Regions from separate parts of the Janthinobacterium sp. BJB301 genome, predicted to be linked through region 1. Evidence: predicted binding sites of a transcription regulator. Region 1 holds the regulator's gene; each other region holds the start of a gene.
The links. The regulator HrcA, encoded in region 1, represses chaperone genes, less so after heat shock. The targets are predictions, from matches to a motif close to TTAGCACTCNNNNNNNNNGAGTGCTAA.
Positions count from the first base shown of each region.

Region 2: the regulator HrcA is predicted to act here: its motif matches at 4,420-4,446, upstream of rpoH (RNA polymerase sigma factor RpoH).
Region 3: the regulator HrcA is predicted to act here: its motif matches at 2,843-2,869, upstream of groES (co-chaperone GroES).

Region 1 covers NZ_PDZJ01000002.1:1,216,776-1,223,675, reverse strand. Annotated here, with positions in the region: gene CSQ91_RS18795 (enoyl-CoA hydratase/isomerase family protein) at 1-1,075, shown strand, start outside; gene mmsB (3-hydroxyisobutyrate dehydrogenase) at 1,103-2,005, shown strand; gene CSQ91_RS18785 (hypothetical protein) at 2,192-2,773, opposite strand; gene CSQ91_RS18780 (hypothetical protein) at 2,809-3,408, opposite strand; gene CSQ91_RS18775 (HAD family hydrolase) at 3,653-4,378, shown strand; gene hrcA (heat-inducible transcriptional repressor HrcA) at 4,481-5,497, shown strand; gene fur (ferric iron uptake transcriptional regulator) at 5,546-5,977, opposite strand; gene CSQ91_RS18760 (outer membrane protein assembly factor BamE) at 6,173-6,802, shown strand; gene dapB (4-hydroxy-tetrahydrodipicolinate reductase) at 6,822-6,900, shown strand, end outside.
Region 2 covers NZ_PDZJ01000006.1:62,728-69,627, forward strand. Annotated here, with positions in the region: gene CSQ91_RS25740 (NAD(P)/FAD-dependent oxidoreductase) at 1-163, opposite strand, end outside; gene CSQ91_RS25745 (MerR family transcriptional regulator) at 368-1,309, shown strand; gene ftsY (signal recognition particle-docking protein FtsY) at 1,474-2,520, shown strand; gene CSQ91_RS25755 (cell division ATP-binding protein FtsE) at 2,529-3,272, shown strand; gene ftsX (permease-like cell division protein FtsX) at 3,269-4,189, shown strand; gene rpoH (RNA polymerase sigma factor RpoH) at 4,611-5,504, shown strand; gene CSQ91_RS25770 (hypothetical protein) at 5,595-5,861, opposite strand; gene CSQ91_RS25775 (hypothetical protein) at 6,041-6,493, shown strand; gene CSQ91_RS25780 (antibiotic biosynthesis monooxygenase family protein) at 6,490-6,837, opposite strand; gene CSQ91_RS25785 (cytochrome P450) at 6,834-6,900, opposite strand, start outside.
Region 3 covers NZ_PDZJ01000002.1:502,704-509,603, reverse strand. Annotated here, with positions in the region: gene CSQ91_RS15615 (hypothetical protein) at 1-364, opposite strand, end outside; gene groL (chaperonin GroEL) at 612-2,261, opposite strand; gene groES (co-chaperone GroES) at 2,312-2,602, opposite strand; gene CSQ91_RS15600 (hypothetical protein) at 3,115-3,861, shown strand; gene CSQ91_RS15595 (hypothetical protein) at 4,018-4,281, shown strand; gene CSQ91_RS15590 (cell division protein ZapA) at 4,281-4,592, shown strand; RNA gene ssrS (6S RNA) at 4,782-4,959, shown strand; gene CSQ91_RS15580 (EVE domain-containing protein) at 5,039-5,503, shown strand; gene CSQ91_RS15575 (GGDEF domain-containing protein) at 5,500-6,900, opposite strand, start outside.

The DNA of each region.
Region 1 (6,900 bases):
CGGCATGAAGCTGGGCGTCATCACCCTCGATGCGCCAAAGTCCTTGCATGCATTGAACCTGGACATGATCCGCGCCATCGATGGCGCTCTCGTGCGCTGGGCCAGCGACGCTGCCATTGCCTGCGTGGTGCTGCAATCGTCGACCGACAAGGCTTTCTGCGCGGGCGGCGACGTGCGCAGCCTGCGCACGGCCATCGTCGAGCAGCCGGGCGTCGTGCCTAACCCGCAGGCGCTGGCCTTCTTTGCCGAGGAATACCGGCTCGACCACCGCATCCATACCTATGCAAAGCCGCTGATGGTGTGGGGCGGCGGCATCGTCATGGGGGGCGGCCTGGGCCTGATGGCCGGCGCCAGCCACCGCGTGGTGACGGAAAGCACGCGCATCGCCATGCCGGAAATCACCATTGGCCTGTTTCCCGACGTGGGCGGCAGCTGGTTCCTGGGCCGCATGCCGGGACGCAGCGGCCTGTTCCTGGGCTTGACGGGCGCGCCATTGAACGCGGCCGATGCCCTGTTTGCGGGTCTCGGCGACTATTTCCTGCGCCAGGAAGAGCGGGCCATGGTGCTCGACGCGCTGGCACTGGCGCAATGGCAAGCCAGCCCGCAGGAGAACAGCGAACAGCTGGACCGCTTGCTGCGCGGCTTTTCGGCGCCAACGACGGTGTTGCCCGTCTCGGAAGTGCGCGCCAACTTCGACGCCATCGCCGCGCTGACGCAAGCGCCCACCTTGCCTGAAGTGGTGGCCGCCATTGCCGCGTATGACGGCGATTCGGCGTGGCTGCAAAAGGCGGCCCACTCGCTGGACAAGGGCGCGCCCACTTCGGCCGCTTTGGTGTGGGCCATGCGCGAACGCACGCGGCATCTGAGCCTGGCGCAGGTGTTCCAGCTGGAATTGATCGTTGCCGTGCAATGCTGCGCCCATGCCGATTTCCGCGAAGGCGTGCGCGCCTTGCTGATCGACAAGGACAACGCGCCGCAGTGGCAGCCGGCAAGCCTGGCCGACATCAGCGCAGCGCATCTGGACGAGTATTTTGCGGCGCCGTGGACACAGCATCCATTGGCGGATCTACATTAAATAAAAGAATAACTGGAGACTTTCACCATGCAACATATCGCTTTTATCGGCCTGGGCAACATGGGCGCGCCGATGGCCCGCAATCTGGTGGCCGCCGGCTTCCACGTGTCCGTGTTCGACCTGGCGCCAGCGGCAGTGGCTTCGCTGGTCGAGGCGGGCGCCACGGCGGCGGCGTCCGCCAGCGCGGCCGTGCAGACGGCCGACGCCGTCATTACCATGCTGCCAGCCAACAAGCACGTGCAGGAGCTGTACCTGGCGGCCGGTGGCGTGCTGGACTCGGCCAAGCCGGGCGCCTTGTTCATCGATTGCAGCACCATCGCCGCCGATGTGGCGCGCCAGGTGGCGCAGGCGGCCAGCGAACGGGGCTTTGCCATGATCGATGCGCCCGTCTCGGGCGGCACGGCGGGCGCGGCGGCCGGTACCCTGACCTTCATCGTCGGTGGCAGCGAAGCGGCCTTGCAGCAGGCGCGGCCTTTGCTGGAAAAGATGGGCAAGAATATCTTCCATGCGGGCGAGGCGGGTGCGGGCCAGGTGGCGAAGATTTGCAACAACATGCTGCTGGGTATTTTGATGGCCGGTACGGCCGAGGCACTGAACCTGGGCGTGGCGCATGGCCTGGATCCGAAAGTGTTGTCCGACATCATGGCCAAGAGTTCGGGTCGCAACTGGACCCTGGAAGTGTACAACCCGTGGCCGGGAGTCATGGACGGCACGCCCGCTTCGCGCAATTACACGGGCGGCTTCGGCACGGCGCTGATGCTGAAAGACCTGGGCCTGGCGCAGCAGTCGGCCTTGTCGGCGAATGCGCCCACGCCCCTGGGCGGTCTGGTGCGCCAGCTGTATCAGATGCATGCGCAAGCCGGTTATGCGCAGCAGGATTTCTCCAGCATCGTGCAAATGCTGCAGCCGGGCTTGAACATGCCTGCCTGAGGAATTTTGGACAAAAAAAAGCCCGCTGGTAAAAGCGGGCTAAATCCAATTCTTGGAAGAGTTGGAGGAGACAGATGCATTATGCTGCATCGCCACATATAACTCCAATTTATATTTTGAATATCAAATATAGATTTTCATGATATCTCTTCCCGGTAGCCGCCTGGCGGCTACCGTTACCGCAACTTAGGCCGGATTGCAGGCGACTTTTACCGATGTCACATTCGCTTCGCCCATGGTGCCGCCGCCTGTGCCCGGCTGTACAACGCACAGCAGACCCTTCGGCTGCACGGAGACGCTGACGCCATAGGTATCGCCATAGGCGACGGAGCCGGCCATGGTAAAGGTCGTGGCGTCCTTGACCACTGTTGTTGTGGTACTACCGTTAATCAGCACCAGACCGTCCACCGTCAGGCCGGAAATCGTGCCACCCACTGTATATCTGTTTTGCGCGCAAGCAACAGCGGCGCTGATAGTGAGGTAATGACCAGCCGAACCGGAGCCACCGCTGATGCTGCAAGTCATGTGCGCCGGTTGCTGCTGGATGGTGATGTTGTAGTCGGTACCATAGTCGATGCGCTTGGCAAAGGTAAACGCTGTTTTCCCCGCAGGAATCGGCAGGGAGTCGCCGCTATTGACCAGGATCAGTCCTTCATTGTTCAAGCCTGAGATCGTGCCGCTGACATCATACGAGGCCTTGCCGCCGCAAGCGGCCAGTCCCAAGGTCAGCAGCAGTGCGGCGATAGGGCGCAAGCAGGATAACTTCATGTATTTCTCCAAAAATAGGTGACGGATCGCAAGGATTACTGCGGCTTGCAGTCAAGTGTGGCTGCGGTCGTGGCGGCAGATCCCATCTTGCCGACCGTATCGCTGCCATCGGCACTGCTGGAACCCTGGAAGCGGCACGTCAGGCCCGTTGGCTGAGCCAGTATGGAAATGCCGTACGAGGCGCCGTCATCAACGCTTTTGAATTCGTAGGTGGTGGCGCCAGCCAGCAGGGTGGTGCCGTTGGGTCCCATCACCAGGCGCAAACCATCCGCGGTCAGGCCCGTGACCGTGCCGCTCAGCGGGTAGGCGTTGGTCTGGCAGTTCACCTGGGCCGTGGTCACGGAGTAGCTCGATGCCTTGCCGACGCCATTGATAATGGTGCAAACGGCACCCTTGGGCTGTTGTGCGATAGTGATATTGTAGCGGTCATCGTTCTTGACCAGCTTGGTGAAAACAAAGCTGGCCTGGCCCGCAGGAATCGGCAAGCTTTCCCCGTCATTCAGGAGAATCAGGCCATCTTTGGCCAGGCCGACGACTTGGCCTTGCAGATACAGGTTGCCGCCGCTGCCACCGCAGGCTGCCAGTGTGACGGCGCAAGCCGCCGCCAGCATCGAGCGCAGGTACAAATTTTTCATACATTCTCCAAAACGAATTAGGTTGGGTAGCGCAACGCGGACGCTGGCGCCGCATTGGAATGGCGCCTATTTTAGTCTATCTGGCAAGCTGAATGATCTTGCCTTGTATCACCCTGTAACAATTTTTCGCCGGGAAGCGCTGGCCCGGCCCCATTTCATGGAGGCGCAGCCATGCCGGCGGCGGCGATCAATGCGACAATAGAGGCAGGCTGCGCACTGTGGCGTGGCATCCACCGTGAATCCCATGTCCCTTGCCCCTGTAAAACCTGCCGTGCCGCCCAAGGCCATCCTGTTCGACCTCGACGATACCTTGTGGCCCATCGCGCCCGTGATTGCCGCCGCGGAAACCCTGCTGCACGACTGGCTGGCCACGCATGCGCCCAAGGTGGCGCAGCAGTTTTCCATCGAGGTGCTGCGCCAGCACCGCCTGGCCATGCTCCATGAACAACCGCATTTCCATGGCAACCTGATCGAGTTGCGCCGCGCCGGCTTGCTGGCCGCCTTCGAGGCGGCCGGCGAGGATCCTGTCCTGGTCGATGGCGCCATCGCGCAGTTCCTGGCTGCGCGCCATCGCGTCCAGCCGTATGACGACGTCTTGCCTGGCCTTGCCTGGATGGGCCAACGCATGCTGGTCGGCTCGATTTCGAATGGCAATGCGGACCTTGAAATTATCGGCCTGGCACAGCATTTTAAAGTCTCCATCGCCGCCAGCGATTTCGGCGTGGCCAAGCCTGACGCGAGCATCTTCCTGGCCGCTTGCGCCGCGCTGGGCGTGGCGCCGCATGAGGCCGTGTATGTGGGCGACGACCTGTATTTCGACGTCACGGGAGCGCAAGGAGCGGGTATGCGCGCCGTGTGGATGAACCGCAAGGGCAGCGACGCGCATCTGGCCGCCGGCGTGCAGCCCGACGCCATCTGCGCCAACTTCGATGAATTGCTGCTGTGGCTGCAGGGGCAACTGGAAGATTGATCGCCGCGGGGCGGGCGAACGTGCATAATAGGCGCTGTTGATGCACGTTCGGCCGCTTTCGTTACCGCTTGCTTAACAACATACTTGCTTAAATAAAACACCATGCAACTCGATACACGTGCCCAAACACTGCTGAAAGCCCTGGTCGAGCGATATATCGCCGACGGCCTGCCGGTCGGTTCGCGCGCCTTGTCGAAAATTTCCGGCCTGGACCTGTCGCCGGCCACGATCCGCAACATCATGGCCGACCTGGAAGAACTCGGTTATGTGTCCAGCCCTCACACCTCGGCCGGACGCATCCCCACGCCGCGCGGCTACCGCATCTTTGTCGATACCTTGCTGACCGTCCGGCACCTGGACGAGCATCTGGTGGAGTCGCGCATGCGCCTGCAGACGCCGCAACCGCAAAAAACCATCGCCAACGCGGCGCAGATGCTGTCATCGCTGTCGCAGTTTGCCGGCGTCGTGCTCACTCCGCGCCGCGAATCCGTATTCCAGCAAATCGAATTCCTGCGCCTGTCCGAAAAACGCATCCTGCTCGTCATCGTCGCCCCCGGCGGCGACGTGCAGAACCGTTTATTGCTGACGGAGGCCGACTATACGCCGGCGCAACTGGTGCAATCGGCCAATTACATCAACCAGAATTATGGCGGCCTGTCATTCGATGCCGTGCGCGTGCGCCTGCAGGGTGAATTGCGCCAGTTGCGCGACGATATGGGCAGCCTGATGCAGGCGGCCGTGGAAGCGGGCAGCGAAGCGATGGCCGACCATAGCGATGACATGGTGATTTCCGGCGAGCGCAACTTGCTCAGCGTGAGCGATCTGTCATCGAATATGCATTCGCTGCGCCAGATGTTCGACATGTTCGAGCAAAAAACGGGTTTGATGCAGCTGCTCGACGTATCGAGCAAGGCGACGGGCGTGCAGATATTCATCGGCGGCGAATCGAACCTGGTGCCGATGGATGAGATGAGCGTGGTGACGGCGCCGTATGAAGTCAACGGCAAGATCGTGGGCACGCTGGGAGTGATCGGACCGACGCGCATGGCCTACGAGCGCGTCATCCCGATTGTCGATATCACGGCCAAGTTGCTGTCAAGCGCGCTCAGCCATCATTGATCGTAATGCCTGGCGCGCCAGCCGCCCCGTGGGAGCGGCCAGCTGTGGTCAGGCGGTTTTGTGCGGGCAAGCCGTCTTGATGCAGTTGCCGTAGATGGCCAAGGCGTGTTCGGCGATCTTGAAGCCGCGCTCTTCGGCTACCTTTTGCTGGCGCACTTCGATGTCTTCGTCGAAGAATTCTTCGACCCGGCCACAGTCGAGGCACACCAGGTGGTCGTGGTGGGAACCTTCGTTGAGCTCGAAAATCGCCTTGCCGGTTTCAAAATGGTTGCGGTTGAGCAAGCCTGCCTGTTCGAATTGCGTCAGGACGCGGTAGACAGTTGCCAAGCCGACATCCATATTGTCGGCCAGCAGAATCTTGTAGACGTCTTCCGCGGTCAGGTGGCGTACCGGGCTACTCTGGAAGATATCGAGTATCTTCAGCCGTGGCAGGGTGGCTTTCAGGCCGCTTGCCTTGAGATCACTAGGATTGTTACTCATGTTTGTTGCTCGTATGTGGGTCAGGTGCTTTATCATATAGCGTTTTAGCGGGGAGTGCCAAAATATGCATTTTTTGGCAGGCCGGCCACTCCTGGCGTTTTGTTCATCAAATTGAGGTCATTTATGCGCGTAACACCGGCTGTATTGCCATCTCTCTGGCACCGTATTTCATTTCGAGCACCAGTCGTGGCAGGCATGGTCTGTGTCGCGCTGGCCATGTCCGGCTGCGCCAGCCGTGGCATCCTTGGCGAAAAGCCGGCAGCTGCTCAAAAAGAAGGCAAGGAACTGGTCCCCGAACAGGGCGCACAAACGACCACCATTACGCCGCTGCAAAAATTCATGTGGTTTTTCTCGCCCTATCGTCCTGACATTCAACAAGGCAACTTTGTCTCCGAAGAGATGCTGGGCCAGTTGAAAGTGGGCATGACGCGCGACCAGGTGCGTTTCGTCCTCGGCACCTCGCTGCTGACCGATATCTTCCATGCCGACCGCTGGGATTATCCATTCCGCCTGGCCCGGGGCAGTGGCGAAACCACCAGCAGCCGCGTGGTCGTGTACTTCGGCAAGGATGGCAAGGTTGAACGTTTCGAAGGCGGCAACTTGCCGACGGAGAAAGAATACATCGACCGTATCGCCGGCCCGTCGCCGTTCGCCAAGGTTGCCAAGGCCGACGTGCCTGCCGCCGCCGTGCCGTCTCCCGTGGCGCCAAGCGCCGTGCCGGTGCCGGCCGATGCCGCGCCCGCCATTCCTGTGAGTAAGCCTGAAGTTGCGCCTGCACCTGCCGCCGAGCCTGCACCTGCACCTGCTGCCGAACCCACCAAATAAGTTGCTGTAAGAGAATAAAATGACTGAACTGAAAATTGCCATCGCTGGCGCCAGCGGCCGCATGGGCCATATCCTGATCGAAGCGGTCAGCAATGCGC
Region 2 (6,900 bases), on a different contig from region 1:
TGTCGACGCCATGCGTGATGCCATCGAGCGTGACATCCACCGTATGGCTGTGGCCGCCAAAATAGTCGCCCGCCTCGTACAAGGTGACGTCCCGGCCCGATTGCGCCAGGCGATAAGCACACGACAAACCTGCGATTCCTGCTCCGACGACGGCAATTTTCATGAGTACACCTGCATTAAGTTTGTCCTGGACAAAATCAGCTTCATGGATAATCGATGAAATATTGATTCATGTCAATGAGTGTGCGAGCCGCTCCAAAACTCATACGCCCGCGATTTCCAATCGGATTCAGCTATTTGGTATGGGGCGGCGGAAGGCGTAAAATGCATGCCACGTTCTTCCGCATGCGAGCAAAGCCACTCTGGTATGGATACTGACCTGCAACCTACTTCCGCCTTCAGCATCAGCGATGTCGAACGCGATACCGGACTGGCCAAGGAAACCTTGCGTGTGTGGGAGCGCCGCTACGCCTTTCCCCAGCCCCAGCGCGACGCCTTTGGCGAGCGCAGCTACCCGGCCGAGCAAGTGCAGAAGTTGCGCATGGTCAAGCGCTTGCTGGACCTCGGATTCCGCCCGGGCAAAATCATGCAGCACAGCACCGTGCAATTGCAGCAGCTGGCCAGCGCCAGCAGCGCGGCGCCGTCAACGCCAGCCCCCCAGCTCGAACACTACCTGTCCCTGTGCCGTGGCCACCAGATGGCAGAACTGGGCGACGCCCTGCGCAAGGCGCTGGCCGTGCTGGGCCTGAAAGCGTTCACCATCGACGTCATCGCCCCCCTCACCGGCATGGTGGGCGAAGCGTGGGCTTGCGGCGAACTGGCCGTGTATGAGGAGCATCTGTACAGCGAAACCTTGCAAACGGTGATGCGCCACGCCATCTTTTCCCTGCCACAAGCTAGCAGCCCGTCCACGCGCTCCCCACGCATCGTCCTCAGTACCTTGCCGCAGGAGCGTCATGGCCTGGGGCTGCTGATGGCCGAGGCGCTGTGCGCGGCGGCCGGCGCCCATTGCATGTCGCTGGGCGTGGAAACGCCGCTGACGGACATCGTCGCGGCCGCCCGCGCGCAACGGGCGGACATCGTGGCGCTGTCGTTTTCCAGCGCCAGCAAGCAACGGCAGACGCGCGACAGCCTGCAGCAGCTGCATGCAAGCTTGCCGCCCAACATGGAATTGTGGGCCGGCGGACGCAGTCCTGTGCTGACCAGGCAGCCGCCACACTTTTTGCATGTGCTGGACCTGCGGCAAGTCGACGAAAGCATCGCCGACTGGCGCCGCCGCCACCAGGCACTGGCCCTGCAAACCCACTGAACCGGCTGAAAAGCGCGGCAACTGCGGCGATCTCCGTGGATAGCCGCGCAATGTTGCCAATCGAACAGTAAAGCATGAAGGGCCGGGCGCGCTCTGGTAGAATAGCCCGTAACACAGTGTCCGGCGCCGCCGGGCCTTAGGTCAGCACCCGCCACCACACATCCATGTTTAGTTTCTTCAAGAAAAAACCCATCGCTCCCGAGGCTGCACCAGCCGAGCCTCTCGTCCTTCCCGCCGCCACGCCGCCTGCCGCTACGCCCCTGAGCGGTGCGCCGGCCGAGCTCGTGCCCGTGATCGTGGCCGCCGAACCCGAGAAAAAATCGTGGATGACGCGCCTCAAGGCCGGCCTGTCGAAAACCTCGAACACCCTGTCCGTGCTGTTTGTCGGCGCGAAGATCGACGACGCCCTGTACGAAGAGCTGGAAGCGGCGCTGCTGATGTCCGACGCCGGCATCGACGCCACGGAATTCCTGCTGACGGAACTGAAGAAGAGGGTCAAGGAAGACAAGCTGCTCGACGCAGCCGCCGTCAAGGCCGCCCTGAAAGTGCTGCTGATCGACCTGCTCTCGCCGCTGGAAAAGCGCTTCGAGCTGGGCCGCCACAAGCCGCTGGTGATGATGATTTCCGGCGTGAATGGCGCCGGCAAGACCACCACCATCGGCAAGCTGGCCAAGCACATGCAGTCGAACAACCAGTCCGTGCTGCTGGCCGCGGGCGACACCTTCCGTGCCGCCGCGCGCGAGCAGTTGATGGTCTGGGGCGAGCGCAACAACGTCACCGTGATTTCGCAGGAATCGGGCGACCCGGCCGCCGTGGCCTACGACTCCGTGCAATCGGCGAAGGCGCGCGGCATCGACGTGGTCATGGTCGACACGGCAGGCCGCTTGCCGACGCAGTTGCACCTGATGGAAGAATTGAAGAAAATCAAGCGCGTGATCGGCAAGGGCATGGATGGCGCACCGCATGAAACCTTGCTCGTCATCGACGGCAACACGGGCCAGAACGCCCTCACGCAAGTGAAGGCCTTCGACGATGCCCTGCAGTTGAGCGGCCTGGTGATCACCAAGCTGGACGGCACCGCCAAGGGCGGCGTGCTGGCGGCAATTGCCCGCGTACGTCCCGTGCCCGTGTATTTCATCGGCATCGGTGAGAAAATTGAAGACTTGCAGCCTTTCGTGGCTGCCGAATTTGTCGAAGCGCTGCTCGGATAAGCCCATACATGATTGAATTTCAGCACGTCTCCAAGCAATACTCCCCCGATGCCGTGGCGCTCAGCGACATTTCGCTCAGTATTGCCAAGGGCGAGCTGGTGTTTCTGGCTGGCCCGTCCGGCGCAGGCAAATCCACCTTGCTGAAAATGATCGCCGCCATGGAACGCCCCACGTCGGGCAAGCTGATCGTCAATGGCCAGGATATGGCGAAGATCAAGCCTGCCGGCGTGCCGTTTTTGCGCCGTAACATGGGCCTGATCTTCCAGCAGCAAAAATTGCTCAACGACCGCTCCATCCTGGCCAACGTCATGCTGCCGCTGCTCGTCGTCGGCGCCCACAAGGCGGCCGCCGAACAGCGCGCGCGCGCCGCGCTCGACAAGGTGGGACTGCTGGACCGCGCCATGGCGCGACCGCTGTCGCTGTCGGGCGGGGAACAGCAGCGCGTATCGATCGCGCGTGCCATCGTCAACCGGCCGCAGATCATCCTGGCCGACGAACCGACGGCCAACCTGGACCGCGCCAGCGCCAACAAGGTGCTCGACGCCCTGAAAGCATTCCACTCCGTGGGCGTGACCTGCCTCATTTCCAGCCATGACGAACAGATGCTCGACGCCGCCGCCCGCGTGATCCACCTGAAAAACGGCCAGCTGGTCGCCATCGACAAGGCCACGCAGGCGCCCGTCTTCGCGCCGCCCGATCCCGATTTTGCGCCCTCTCCCGACCAGGACGACGCGCAGGGAGAACAGGCATGAGAGGCTGGTTCCGTCAACACCGCTTCGCCCTCGGTTCGGCACTGATTCACTTGCGCAAGTCGCCGGGCGGCTTTCTATTGAACGTGCTCGTCGTCGCCATCGCCCTGTCGCTGCCGTTCGCCGGCTTGACCATGCTCGACAACGTGCGTCCCATGTCGGAACAGATGTCGGTCGACCCGGAAATCAGCGTCTTCCTGAAGATCGACACGCCGCGCGAGCAAGCCGTGGCCCTGGCCAGCGCCATGCGCAAGATCGTGGGCCCGCAAAAGGCGAAGATCGTCTTCATCCCGCGCGAACAGGCGCTGGACTCGCTGAAAAACAAGAGCGGCCTGGCCGATGTGCTCAGCACCCTGGGCGACAATCCCCTGCCCGACAGCTATGTGCTGAAACTCGATGCCTTCAGCAGCGCCAGCGAAGCGCAGGATGTCGATGCGGTGGCGGAACAGCTGCGCCAGCTGCCATTCGTGGAATCGGCGCAAGTCGATTCGGCCTGGGTCAAGCGCCTGGCGGCCCTGCTGGGCGTGCTGCGCCTGGTGCTGCTGCTGCTGGCGATCACGCTGGGCGTGGCCGTGATCGCCGTGGTCTTCAATACCATCCGCCTGCAGGTGATGCAGCAGCGCGATGAAATCAGCATCTCGAAATTGATCGGCGCCACCGATACCTTCATCCACCGCCCCTTTTATTACACGGGCGCCCTGCTGGGCCTGTGCGCCGGTGCGCTGGCCCTGGGCGCCGTGGCGCTGGCCTTGCAGCCGCTGAATACCGCGATTGCCGAGTTTGCCCGCCTGTATGCGTCCGAATTCCAGCTGGTGCCGCTGGCGCCGCTGCCGATGGCCGGCTTGCTGGCCCTCAGCGCCGGCCTGGGTCTGATCGGCGCCTTCCTGTGCGTGCAGCGCCACCTGGCGCGCCTGAACTGACCTTCCTTTCCATGGCGGCGCTCCCGCGCCGCCATGCGTCTCGCCATCTCCATATTGCTGTTATATTGATATTAAGCAAGTATTCTTAAGGCTCGCTTCAGTCAGAGGCCGTAGACTGGCCATGTTGTCGTAAAGCGGCCTGCAGCGCTGTTCAGATCGCTTTTTAAATATGTATATCAAGCACTCATTCGCCATAGCATTTAGGCTATCAGGTCGATTAAATGTGCTGATTGGCACTCTCAAGCAGAGAGTGCTAATATAGGGACATACCAACAGCAGAACCGCCATGGACGCCAGATGAAGATGGTGCCGCGATCTGCAAAGTGCAAGACCGAATACGCAAAAACGAAGATACGAGCTGCCACGTCGCGTGACGTGGCCAACTGGAACAAAGCAAGACTACGAGGGAGAAAACATGACTATGATGTCCGCAACGTCCGCATTGGTTCCGACCAAAAGTAATGCGCTGGGCCTCGGGTTCACTGGCAATCTGGGCAATATCGACGCCTATATTTCGGCCGTGAACCGCCTGCCCATGTTGACCCATGACGAAGAAATTTCGCTGGCGACACGCCTGCGTGAAAAAAATGACCTGGCCGCCGCGCAAGAACTGGTGCTGTCGCACCTGCGCCTGGTGGTCTCGATTGCCCGCGGCTACCTGGGCTATGGCTTGCCGCACGCCGACCTGATTCAGGAAGGCAATATCGGCTTGATGAAAGCCGTGAAGCGTTTCGATCCGGACCAGGGCGTGCGCCTGGTGTCGTACGCCATGCACTGGGTGAAAGCCGAGATGCACGAGTACATCCTGAAAAACTGGCGCCTGGTCAAGGTCGCGACGACGAAGGCCCAGCGCAAGCTATTCTTCAACCTGCGCAGCCACAAGACGGGCCTGGACGCGATGACGCCAAAGCAGATCGATGCGCTGGCCAAGCTGCTCGACGTGAAGCGCGAAGAAGTGATCGAGATGGAAACCCGCTTGAGCGGCCGCGACATCGCGCTGGAATCGCCGACCGACGATGAGGACGACAAGTTTTCGCCGATCGCCTATCTGTCGTCGGAGCAAAGCGAGCCGACCAAGGTACTGGAAGCGGAACAAGTGACGCGTCTGCAATCGGAAGGCCTGGAAACGGCACTGTCGAAGCTGGACGCCCGTTCGCGCCGCATCATCGAAGCGCGCTGGCTGGCCAACGACGACGGCTCCGGCGCCACCCTGCACGCGCTGGCAGAAGAGTTCGGCGTATCGGCCGAACGCATCCGCCAGATCGAAGTGGCGGCGCTGAAAAAAATGAAGGGCGCCCTGGCCGCCTACGTGTAATCGCAAGCAATGCCGCAATGCAAAAGGCGCCGCAAGGCGCCTTTTAGTTTTATAACTTGATATTTATCAACAGATAAACATTGTCAGCCCTTACGCTGCAGCCAAGCCCTTGGTGATCAGCTCGGCGACCAATTCATTCAGATCCGCGCCGCGTTCCTTGGCCAGGGTCTGCAATTGCAAGACCAGATCGCTGTTCAGCTTGACGGCGAATGGCACCAGGCCCAGGGCCTGATCGCGCTTGCGCTGCTCGCGGCGGTCGATGACCACCGCTTCCTTACCGAATGCACCGGCGCCGGGAACATTCATCTTTCCCATCAGTTTCTTGGCATCGCTTTTGGCCAGGTCGGTTTTTTTCATGGTTGTTTCCTGATTTTCAAAACAGCCATTCTACGCAGTAATCGGCGCGCCGCGTGGCTGGCGCATCAATTCACCGGCAGCACGCCAATAGCGCGCCGTAAAAATATCATTTTGTTACTATCATTTTCATCCCACGCGTGAACAAGCACGCCGGGGACGCTCCACCTGAAAGGAAAAACATGCATTATCTGACCCGCTCTTACCGCACCGTGCTGCTTCCCCTGTTCTACGCCTGCCTGGCCGTGCTGGCTGGCTGCGGCGCAGCCGGCAGCGCCGGCGACGCGGAAAACACGCCGCGCAGCGTCACCCACGTGCTGTCGCCGGGCGAACAGGTGGCCATCACGGCCACCGACACCCTGAAACTCGAACGTGTCAACGACAGCCGCTGCCGCAAGGGAGCCGTGTGCGTGTGGAAAGGCTACGTCAGCTACAGTTTCAGTTTGCTCAACAGCGCAGGCGCCACGGACATCGTCTTGTCCGACTCCATGCCCGGCGCCGCCAGTTCCGTCACCGTCAACCACCTGACGTTTACTTTGCTCGACGTCGATCCGGCCACGCCGCCCGCCCTGAATGCGGCCGAGCCCACGTACCGGGTCAAAGTGAAAATCACGCAGGGCGTACTGCCCCGCTAAACGCTGTGGCGCCGCCGGCTGTCGGCCGGCGCCTGCTGCCGGTCCAGCATGCCGTAATCGCGTACGACGGCGGCAATGCGCAGCCGGTAGTCGTCAAACACGCCCTGCCGGCCGGCCGTTTGCGCCGCGCGGTGCGCTTCCAGCTGCCGCCATTGCGCCAGCGCCGCCTCGTCGCGAAAGAACGATAGCGACAGTAATTTGCCTGGTTCGCTCAGACTGCTGAAGCGCTCGATGGAAATGAAACCGTCCACTTCATCGAGCAAGGGACGCAGCGCGGCGGCCAGGTCCAGATACTGCTGGCGTCCTTCCGCGCCGGGCCAGACTTCGAAAATCACGGCAATCATTTCATTTCTCCCAGGCTAAAAACAGGGATGCGCGCGTTCAGCGACGGCAGATAACGCCACGCC
Region 3 (6,900 bases), 710 kb from region 1:
CGACGAAACTCTCCCACCGGTGCGCCGCATCGGGCGTGCTTTCGAAAAAGCTCAGCTGGTAGCAAGCGACGCCATCGACGAGGCGCGTCTCGGGCGACGTTTCCATCACGGCGCCGTGCGCGCGGCCGCCGGACGCCTTTTCGATATGCGCCGACCATGCCTTGATCTCCGGCAAAGCCATCAGCGCATCGACGGCGCGCGCGTTCTGCTCCGGCACCGCCGTCTGGCCGCTCGCGGTCGGGGCATTGTCTGCCTGCGGCGCGGACTGCTGATGCAGGTAGAAAGCACCGAGCCCGGCGGCCAGCAAGCCGGCCAGGATGCCGGCGATGATGGTGGTTTTGGAAGAAGAGGCGCGTGGCGGCATGGCGGTAGTGGCGTAAGAAGGTGGAGGATGGCGGCCATGCTAAAGCAAAACGCACAGGCCGGCAATCGCCGGGCTTGCCAACGGGCTTGCCAAACGGGCTTGTAAAATCAACAGGCGAAAAAAAGCCACCTTCCGTAGAAGGTGGCTTTCGGGGCCGCCGGGAGGCGCTGGCAGCTTTTGGTCTGCCAGCCCTGTCCCTGCGTATGCGGCCAGTCGCGCCGTCGCCTGCGCGACTGGCCGCCGGACATTACATCATGCCGTCCATGCCGCCCATGCCGCCCATACCACCCATGCCGCCGCCCATGCCGCCGCCTGCTTTGTCGTCAGCGATTTCGCAGACCATGCAGTCGGTCGTCAGCATCAGCGAAGCGATCGAAGCGGCGTTTTGCAGCGCCGAACGGGTCACTTTGGCTGGGTCCAGGACGCCCATTTCCACCATGTCGCCATACGTGCCGTTGGCAGCGTTGTAGCCGTAGTTGCCCGAGCCAGCCAGTACGGCTGCCACGACGACCGAAGCTTCTTCGCCAGCGTTTTGCACGATCATGCGCAGTGGCTCTTCCATTGCGCGCAGGACGATCTTGATACCAGCGTCTTGATCAGGATTGTCGCCCTTGACCGTGATGTTGGCGCGTGCGCGCAGCAGGGCTACGCCGCCGCCTGGCACGATGCCTTCTTCCACGGCAGCGCGGGTCGCGTGCAGTGCATCTTCAACGCGGGCTTTTTTCTCTTTCATTTCGACTTCGGTGGCTGCGCCAACCTTGATCACGGCAACGCCGCCAGCCAGTTTGGCTACGCGTTCTTGCAGTTTTTCACGGTCGTAGTCCGAGGTCGCTTCTTCGATCTGTACACGCACTTGTTTTACGCGTGCTTCGATCGAGGCTGCTTCGCCGGCGCCATCGATGACGATGGTGTTTTCCTTGCCCACTTCGATGCGTTTCGCTTGGCCCAGTTCGGCCAGGGTCACTTTTTCCAGGGTCAGGCCGACTTCTTCAGCGATCACTTGGCCGCCGGTCAGGACAGCGATGTCTTCCAGCATGGCTTTGCGGCGGTCGCCGAAGCCAGGGGCTTTCACTGCGCAAGTTTTCAGGATGCCGCGGATGTTGTTCACAACCAGGGTTGCCAGCGCTTCGCCTTCGATGTCTTCTGCGATGATCAGCAGTGGACGGCCAGCTTTGGCGACTTGTTCCAGTACCGGCAGCAGGTCACGGATGTTCGAGATTTTCTTGTCGCACAGCAGGACGAATGGGCTGTCCAGTACGGCAACTTGTTTCTCTGGGTTGTTGATGAAGTATGGCGACAGGTAGCCGCGGTCGAACTGCATGCCTTCAACGATGTCCAGCTCGTCGTTCAGCGACTTGCCGTCTTCCACGGTGATGACGCCTTCTTTGCCGACTTTTTCCATCGCTTCAGCGATACGCTCGCCGATCGAGTAGTCCGAGTTCGCCGAGATCGCGCCAACTTGGGCGATTTCTTTGGTCGTGGTGCAAGGACGGGCGATTTTCGCCAGTTCTTCGACGGTGGCAGCAACTGCCTTGTCGATACCGCGCTTCAGGTCCATCGGGTTCATGCCGGCGGCAACGAACTTCATGCCTTCGCGCACGATGGCTTGTGCCAGTACGGTGGCGGTGGTGGTGCCGTCGCCGGCGTTGTCGCTGGTGCGGGAAGCAACTTCCTTGACCATTTGCGCGCCCATGTTCATGAGCTTGTCTTTGAGTTCAACTTCTTTCGCTACCGACACACCATCCTTGGTGACGGTAGGGGCGCCGAACGAGCGCTCCAGTACGACGTTGCGGCCTTTCGGGCCCAAGGTGACTTTGACTGCGTTGGCGAGGATATTGACGCCTTCGACCATCTTGGCGCGCGCTGCGTCGCCGAATACTACTTCTTTAGCTGCCATGTTCAATTCTCCTGAGTTTCGGGATGTATCTGTCTACAACGTGGAAACAATTACTTGACGACGATCGCCATGATGTCTTCTTCGCGCATGACCAGCAGCTCATCGCCGTCAACTTTGACGGTTTGGCCGGCGTACTTGCCGAACAGGACGCGGTCGCCCACTTTGACATCCAGAGGACGGACTTTGCCGTCGTCGAGAATCTTGCCATTGCCTACGGCAAGGACTTCGCCTTGATCCGGTTTTTCAGCAGCTGCATCAGGAATGATGAGGCCGGACGCAGTTTTGGTTTCCTGGTCGAGGCGTTTGACGATGACGCGATCGTTCAATGGGCGCAGATTCATACAAAACTCCTTAAAGTTCAATGGATAGGTGTTGCTAAATGAATACAAGTCCGGCACAGCGCCAGGCCTGTTTTCAGTGACCGCCGTTGAAAGCAGCCCGCAACGGTCAAGCAAACCCCAGGTCATCCTGTCCTTGCCTGTCTGCGGCAGTGGTGCATCGCGGCGTCGCCCGCCGCGTAGCGTTCCCTGCAGTGGTCTGGCAAGCACCATCAGTCCTGAGGATTGCTACGAAAGAGTTTGTTAGCACTCTCTACTAACGAGTGCTAATTATAGGGACGGTAGGGGGCTTATTCAAGGGGAACATATAGATAGATGCTGAGCAGAGCCTGCATCTACACAGGGTTTGCGCCAGCACAAGCCTCGTTCCCGGGCGTCAGCAACAGGCGCGACTCTAGCATGTCGTTCGGAGAGGGGGCGTTCCTGTACGCATAGGAAACAGAGTTTGACTATGAAATTTGATAAGATGATTGCAATTGCATATCAATATCACCACTCGCACCAGAAAGCACGCCATGCCATTCCCGATTTCCCATCCCGCCCTGCGCCTGTTGGGCGCTACTCTCGTCGGTCTCGCCTGCCTGGGCAATGCCACGGCGCAAACGCCCACCATCGCCGACGAGATCACCGTGGCGACCCTGACGCCGCAGGAAAAAGAGAGGCTGCTGGGCGATTTGTTCAACGACCTCAACAAGGACGATGACGACCAGGAAGCGCACGTGTGGGACAACGGCGGCGACCGCGGCGTGATGGTCAAGGTCACGTATAACTTCAGCAACTCCGGCATGACGGAACACAGCCTGAAGGCGCATGTGTGCCGCGACCTGAAATTCGTCGTCACGGCGGGCGGCAAGTCGCAAGACCTGAGCAGGCGCACCTGTTCGCAGAACAGCGGCAAGTGGGACGTGCAGGGCAAGGACCCGGCGCCCGTCGTGTATCCGCCTTTCCTGTCCGACGTCACCATCGCCAGGCTGAACGCGAAAGAACAAGCATCGTTGCTGAAGGCCGCCGTGCGCACCTTGAAAGATGAAGAGGAGGGCAAGACGCGCCAGTGGAGCAACAAGGGCCTGGGCAATGCGGTACCGCTGGCAGTGCGTCTGACGCCCTCGGGCACGGACGCCAAACCTGGCAGCTACAGCCGTACCTGCCGCGATTTGACGATGGTGCTTGACGGCAAGGGCGGACAACAGACGCTGGTGCGCCGCTCTTGCGAAAACCGTTATGGCGGACTCGATATCGAAGCCGATTACGTCGACGAGTAAAACGTTGCCGTCGCGGCGCTGGCGGATGCGCGCAGTTGGCGAAAAGCGCCGGAAAAAGTGTGTATTGTCCGCCAACTGCCCTGCATTGATGTAAATATGTGTGACAGCGGCGTGATTCGATTGACGCCCATGGAGCGTCCGCCCTATAGTGGCGGGATGATTTCCGAATTCAACGAATTATCCGACAAAATAGGCCTGCTGGCCGAAATGACCCATGCGCTGCGCCGTGAAAACGCGCAACTGCGCAAGGACAATGCCGCGCTGGCCGCCGAGAACGCCCTGTACGTGCAACGCATGCGCGAGGCGCAGGAGCGGGTGGAAGCGTTGCTGGAAAAAATTCCCGAACTGGTGCAAGCTGGCCTGGAGCAAGCCGCTTCGGAAGCGGGCGCCTACATTGCCGAGAACGAGAAGGAAGCGTAATGCCGCGTGTCGATGTCAATATCATGGGCCAGTCCTACAGCATGGTGTGCCGCGATGGTGAAGAGCGCGCGCTGCGTGAAGCGGCGATCTATCTCGATAGCAAAATGAAAGCCATCCGCGACGCGGGCAAGGTCAAGGGCAATGACCGCATCGCCGTGCTGGCCGCCCTGGGCGTGGCCGCGGAATTCCTCTCCGTGAAGTCGCCGCAAGGTCCGCTGTCGGAATTGACGATACTGGAAGTGAAGCAGAAAATCTCGGCCATGCACACTGTCCTGGATAGCGCGCTGACGCCCCAGGAAAACCTTTTTTAAACACAGAACCAAACCTGCTGCGCGTCGCGACTTGCGGCCTGCGATGCTCTCTGTGCATTCGCACAGTTGCGCTTCTCGACCACAATTCACTTCCGCTCGCTACGGTTTTGTTCGGTGTTATTAATTGGATTTTAAGCGGATACGGTACGATTTGTCTTTGCGATGCGCGATCAAAGGAGTAAACTTGGGTCTACCCTGCGGTGTTCGCGATTGCCATATATTCCTTGAACCATTTATGCGCATCGGTTGCGAATTTTGTTTGATGGGAGTGAGCGTCGCTCGTTCGACGAACCCGAAATTGAACTAACGTGACCACCTTGAACCGTTTGGTTCGGGATGCCGGCATAGCGGCACAGGCGGGGCCCAATTTGCAGTACCAAGAAAACGGTTGCAGCATCGATGCGCAACCGTTTTTTTACGCCTGTTGCTTTTGATAGGGAGTGAATATGAAACAATATTGGCTGATGAAATCCGAACCCGATGAAGTGAGCATCGACGACCTGATGGCGGCGCCCAAACACACCATGCCGTGGTTTGGCGTGCGCAACTACCAGGCGCGCAACTTCATGCGCGATGGCATGCAGGTAGGCGATGGCGTGCTGTTCTATCACTCGAGCTGCCCGCAGCCGGGCGTGGCGGGCGTGGCCGAAGTGGCCAGCGGCGCGTATCCCGATCACAGCCAGTTTGAAGAGGGCGGAAAATATTTCGATGCCAAGGCCACGCAAGAGCAGCCGCGCTGGATCAGCGTCGATGTGCGCGGCGTCAGGAAGACGGCGCTGCTGCCCCTGTCCGAGATGCGCCAGATGCCGGAACTGGAAGACATGCTGCTGCTCAAGAAAGGCAGCCGTCTGTCGATCACGCCCGTGACGCCGGCGCAATGGAAAGTCATTACCGGCAAGCTGACAGGCTAGCCTTCGACCCGGTTGCGGCCATTCTGCTTGGCCCGGTACAGGGCCTGGTCGGCAGCGGCCAGCAATTGTTCCGGCGTCTGTCCTGCGTCATTGAGCGCGAGGCCGATGCTGGCCGTCACCAGGCCGCCGCGCGACGGCGCGTGGACGATGGCGGCCGCGGCAATCGCTTCCTGCATCTTGTGCGCCACGGCCAGTGCACCCGCGCCATCGGTGGCGGGCAGGATGGCGGCAAACTCCTCTCCGCCGAAGCGGGCCGCCAGGTCGCTGGCGCGCGGCAGCGCGGAATGCAGGGCGGCCGCGATCTGCTGCAGACAGGCGTCGCCATACGGGTGGCCGAAGGTATCGTTGAGGCTTTTGAAGAAGTCGATATCGATGATCAGCAGCGCCAGCGGTTGATTGTTGCGCGCGGCGCGCTGCCACTCCAGCTGCAGGGTCTGGTCGAAGCAGCGCCGGTTGGCGATGCCCGTCAAGCCATCCGTCAGCGACAGCTTTTCCAGTTTGTCGTGGGCTTCGCGCAACGCCCGTTCGCTTTGCATGTAGCGGCTTTGCAGGGTGGCCGAGCGCAGCGCGTGGACCGTCAACGCGACGAACAGGGCGCTGGCCGCCAGGTAGAAATGCTCGCGCAGCACGACGAATCCCAGTCCCAGCAGGGCTGCCGTGAAGAAGATGGGGCTGAAGTTGTCAATCAGCAAGGTCAACGGCCGCGGCGGCCGTGCTTCTTCCTCGCCCGGCTGCACGCGCATGGCCAGCACCGCCAGCAGCAGGAAAGGCAGGCTGGGCAGTACCTCGCTGGGACCGGCTTCGGCCAGCGCATGCAGGGTCAGGTAATTATAGGCGCCCGCGCAGGCGGCGTAGCACCACAGGAACACGCTGAGCAGCAGGTAGAAACGCCCTTGTGCGCCATCGCGGCGGTGCGCCAGCAGGCGCAGCGAGGCGCAACAGGCCAGGACGAGGTTTTCCACGTTGTACGTCGTCACCAGCAGGCTGGCGGGTATCGGCGCGATCGAGCGCTGGTCGAAGGGCGAGACGGAAAAGATGGCTGTATAGGTCAGGTAGGCTGCCAGCAGCACTTGCACGGCGTCCAGCCATTGCAGGGTGCGCGAAGGGTGGCGGTCGCTGACGGAGGAAATGGCCAGCAGCAAAGGTGCGCCATACATGAAATAGGCAAAATCGGAGAAATACGTCGTGTCGGACGCCACATGGCCGCTCAGGTCTTGCCAGGCGGACAGGGCCATGCCCACGCTCCAGAACAGCATGGCGGCCGCAAACAGGCCCCAGCCCGTGCGCACGACGCCGGGGGGGCTCAGTCTGGCGTTGCGGCAGCAGGCGGCCAGCGCCAGCAGTGGCGCCATCACGCCGAACAGGTAGCTCACGGCGGGACCGCGCGTCCCGGCCCA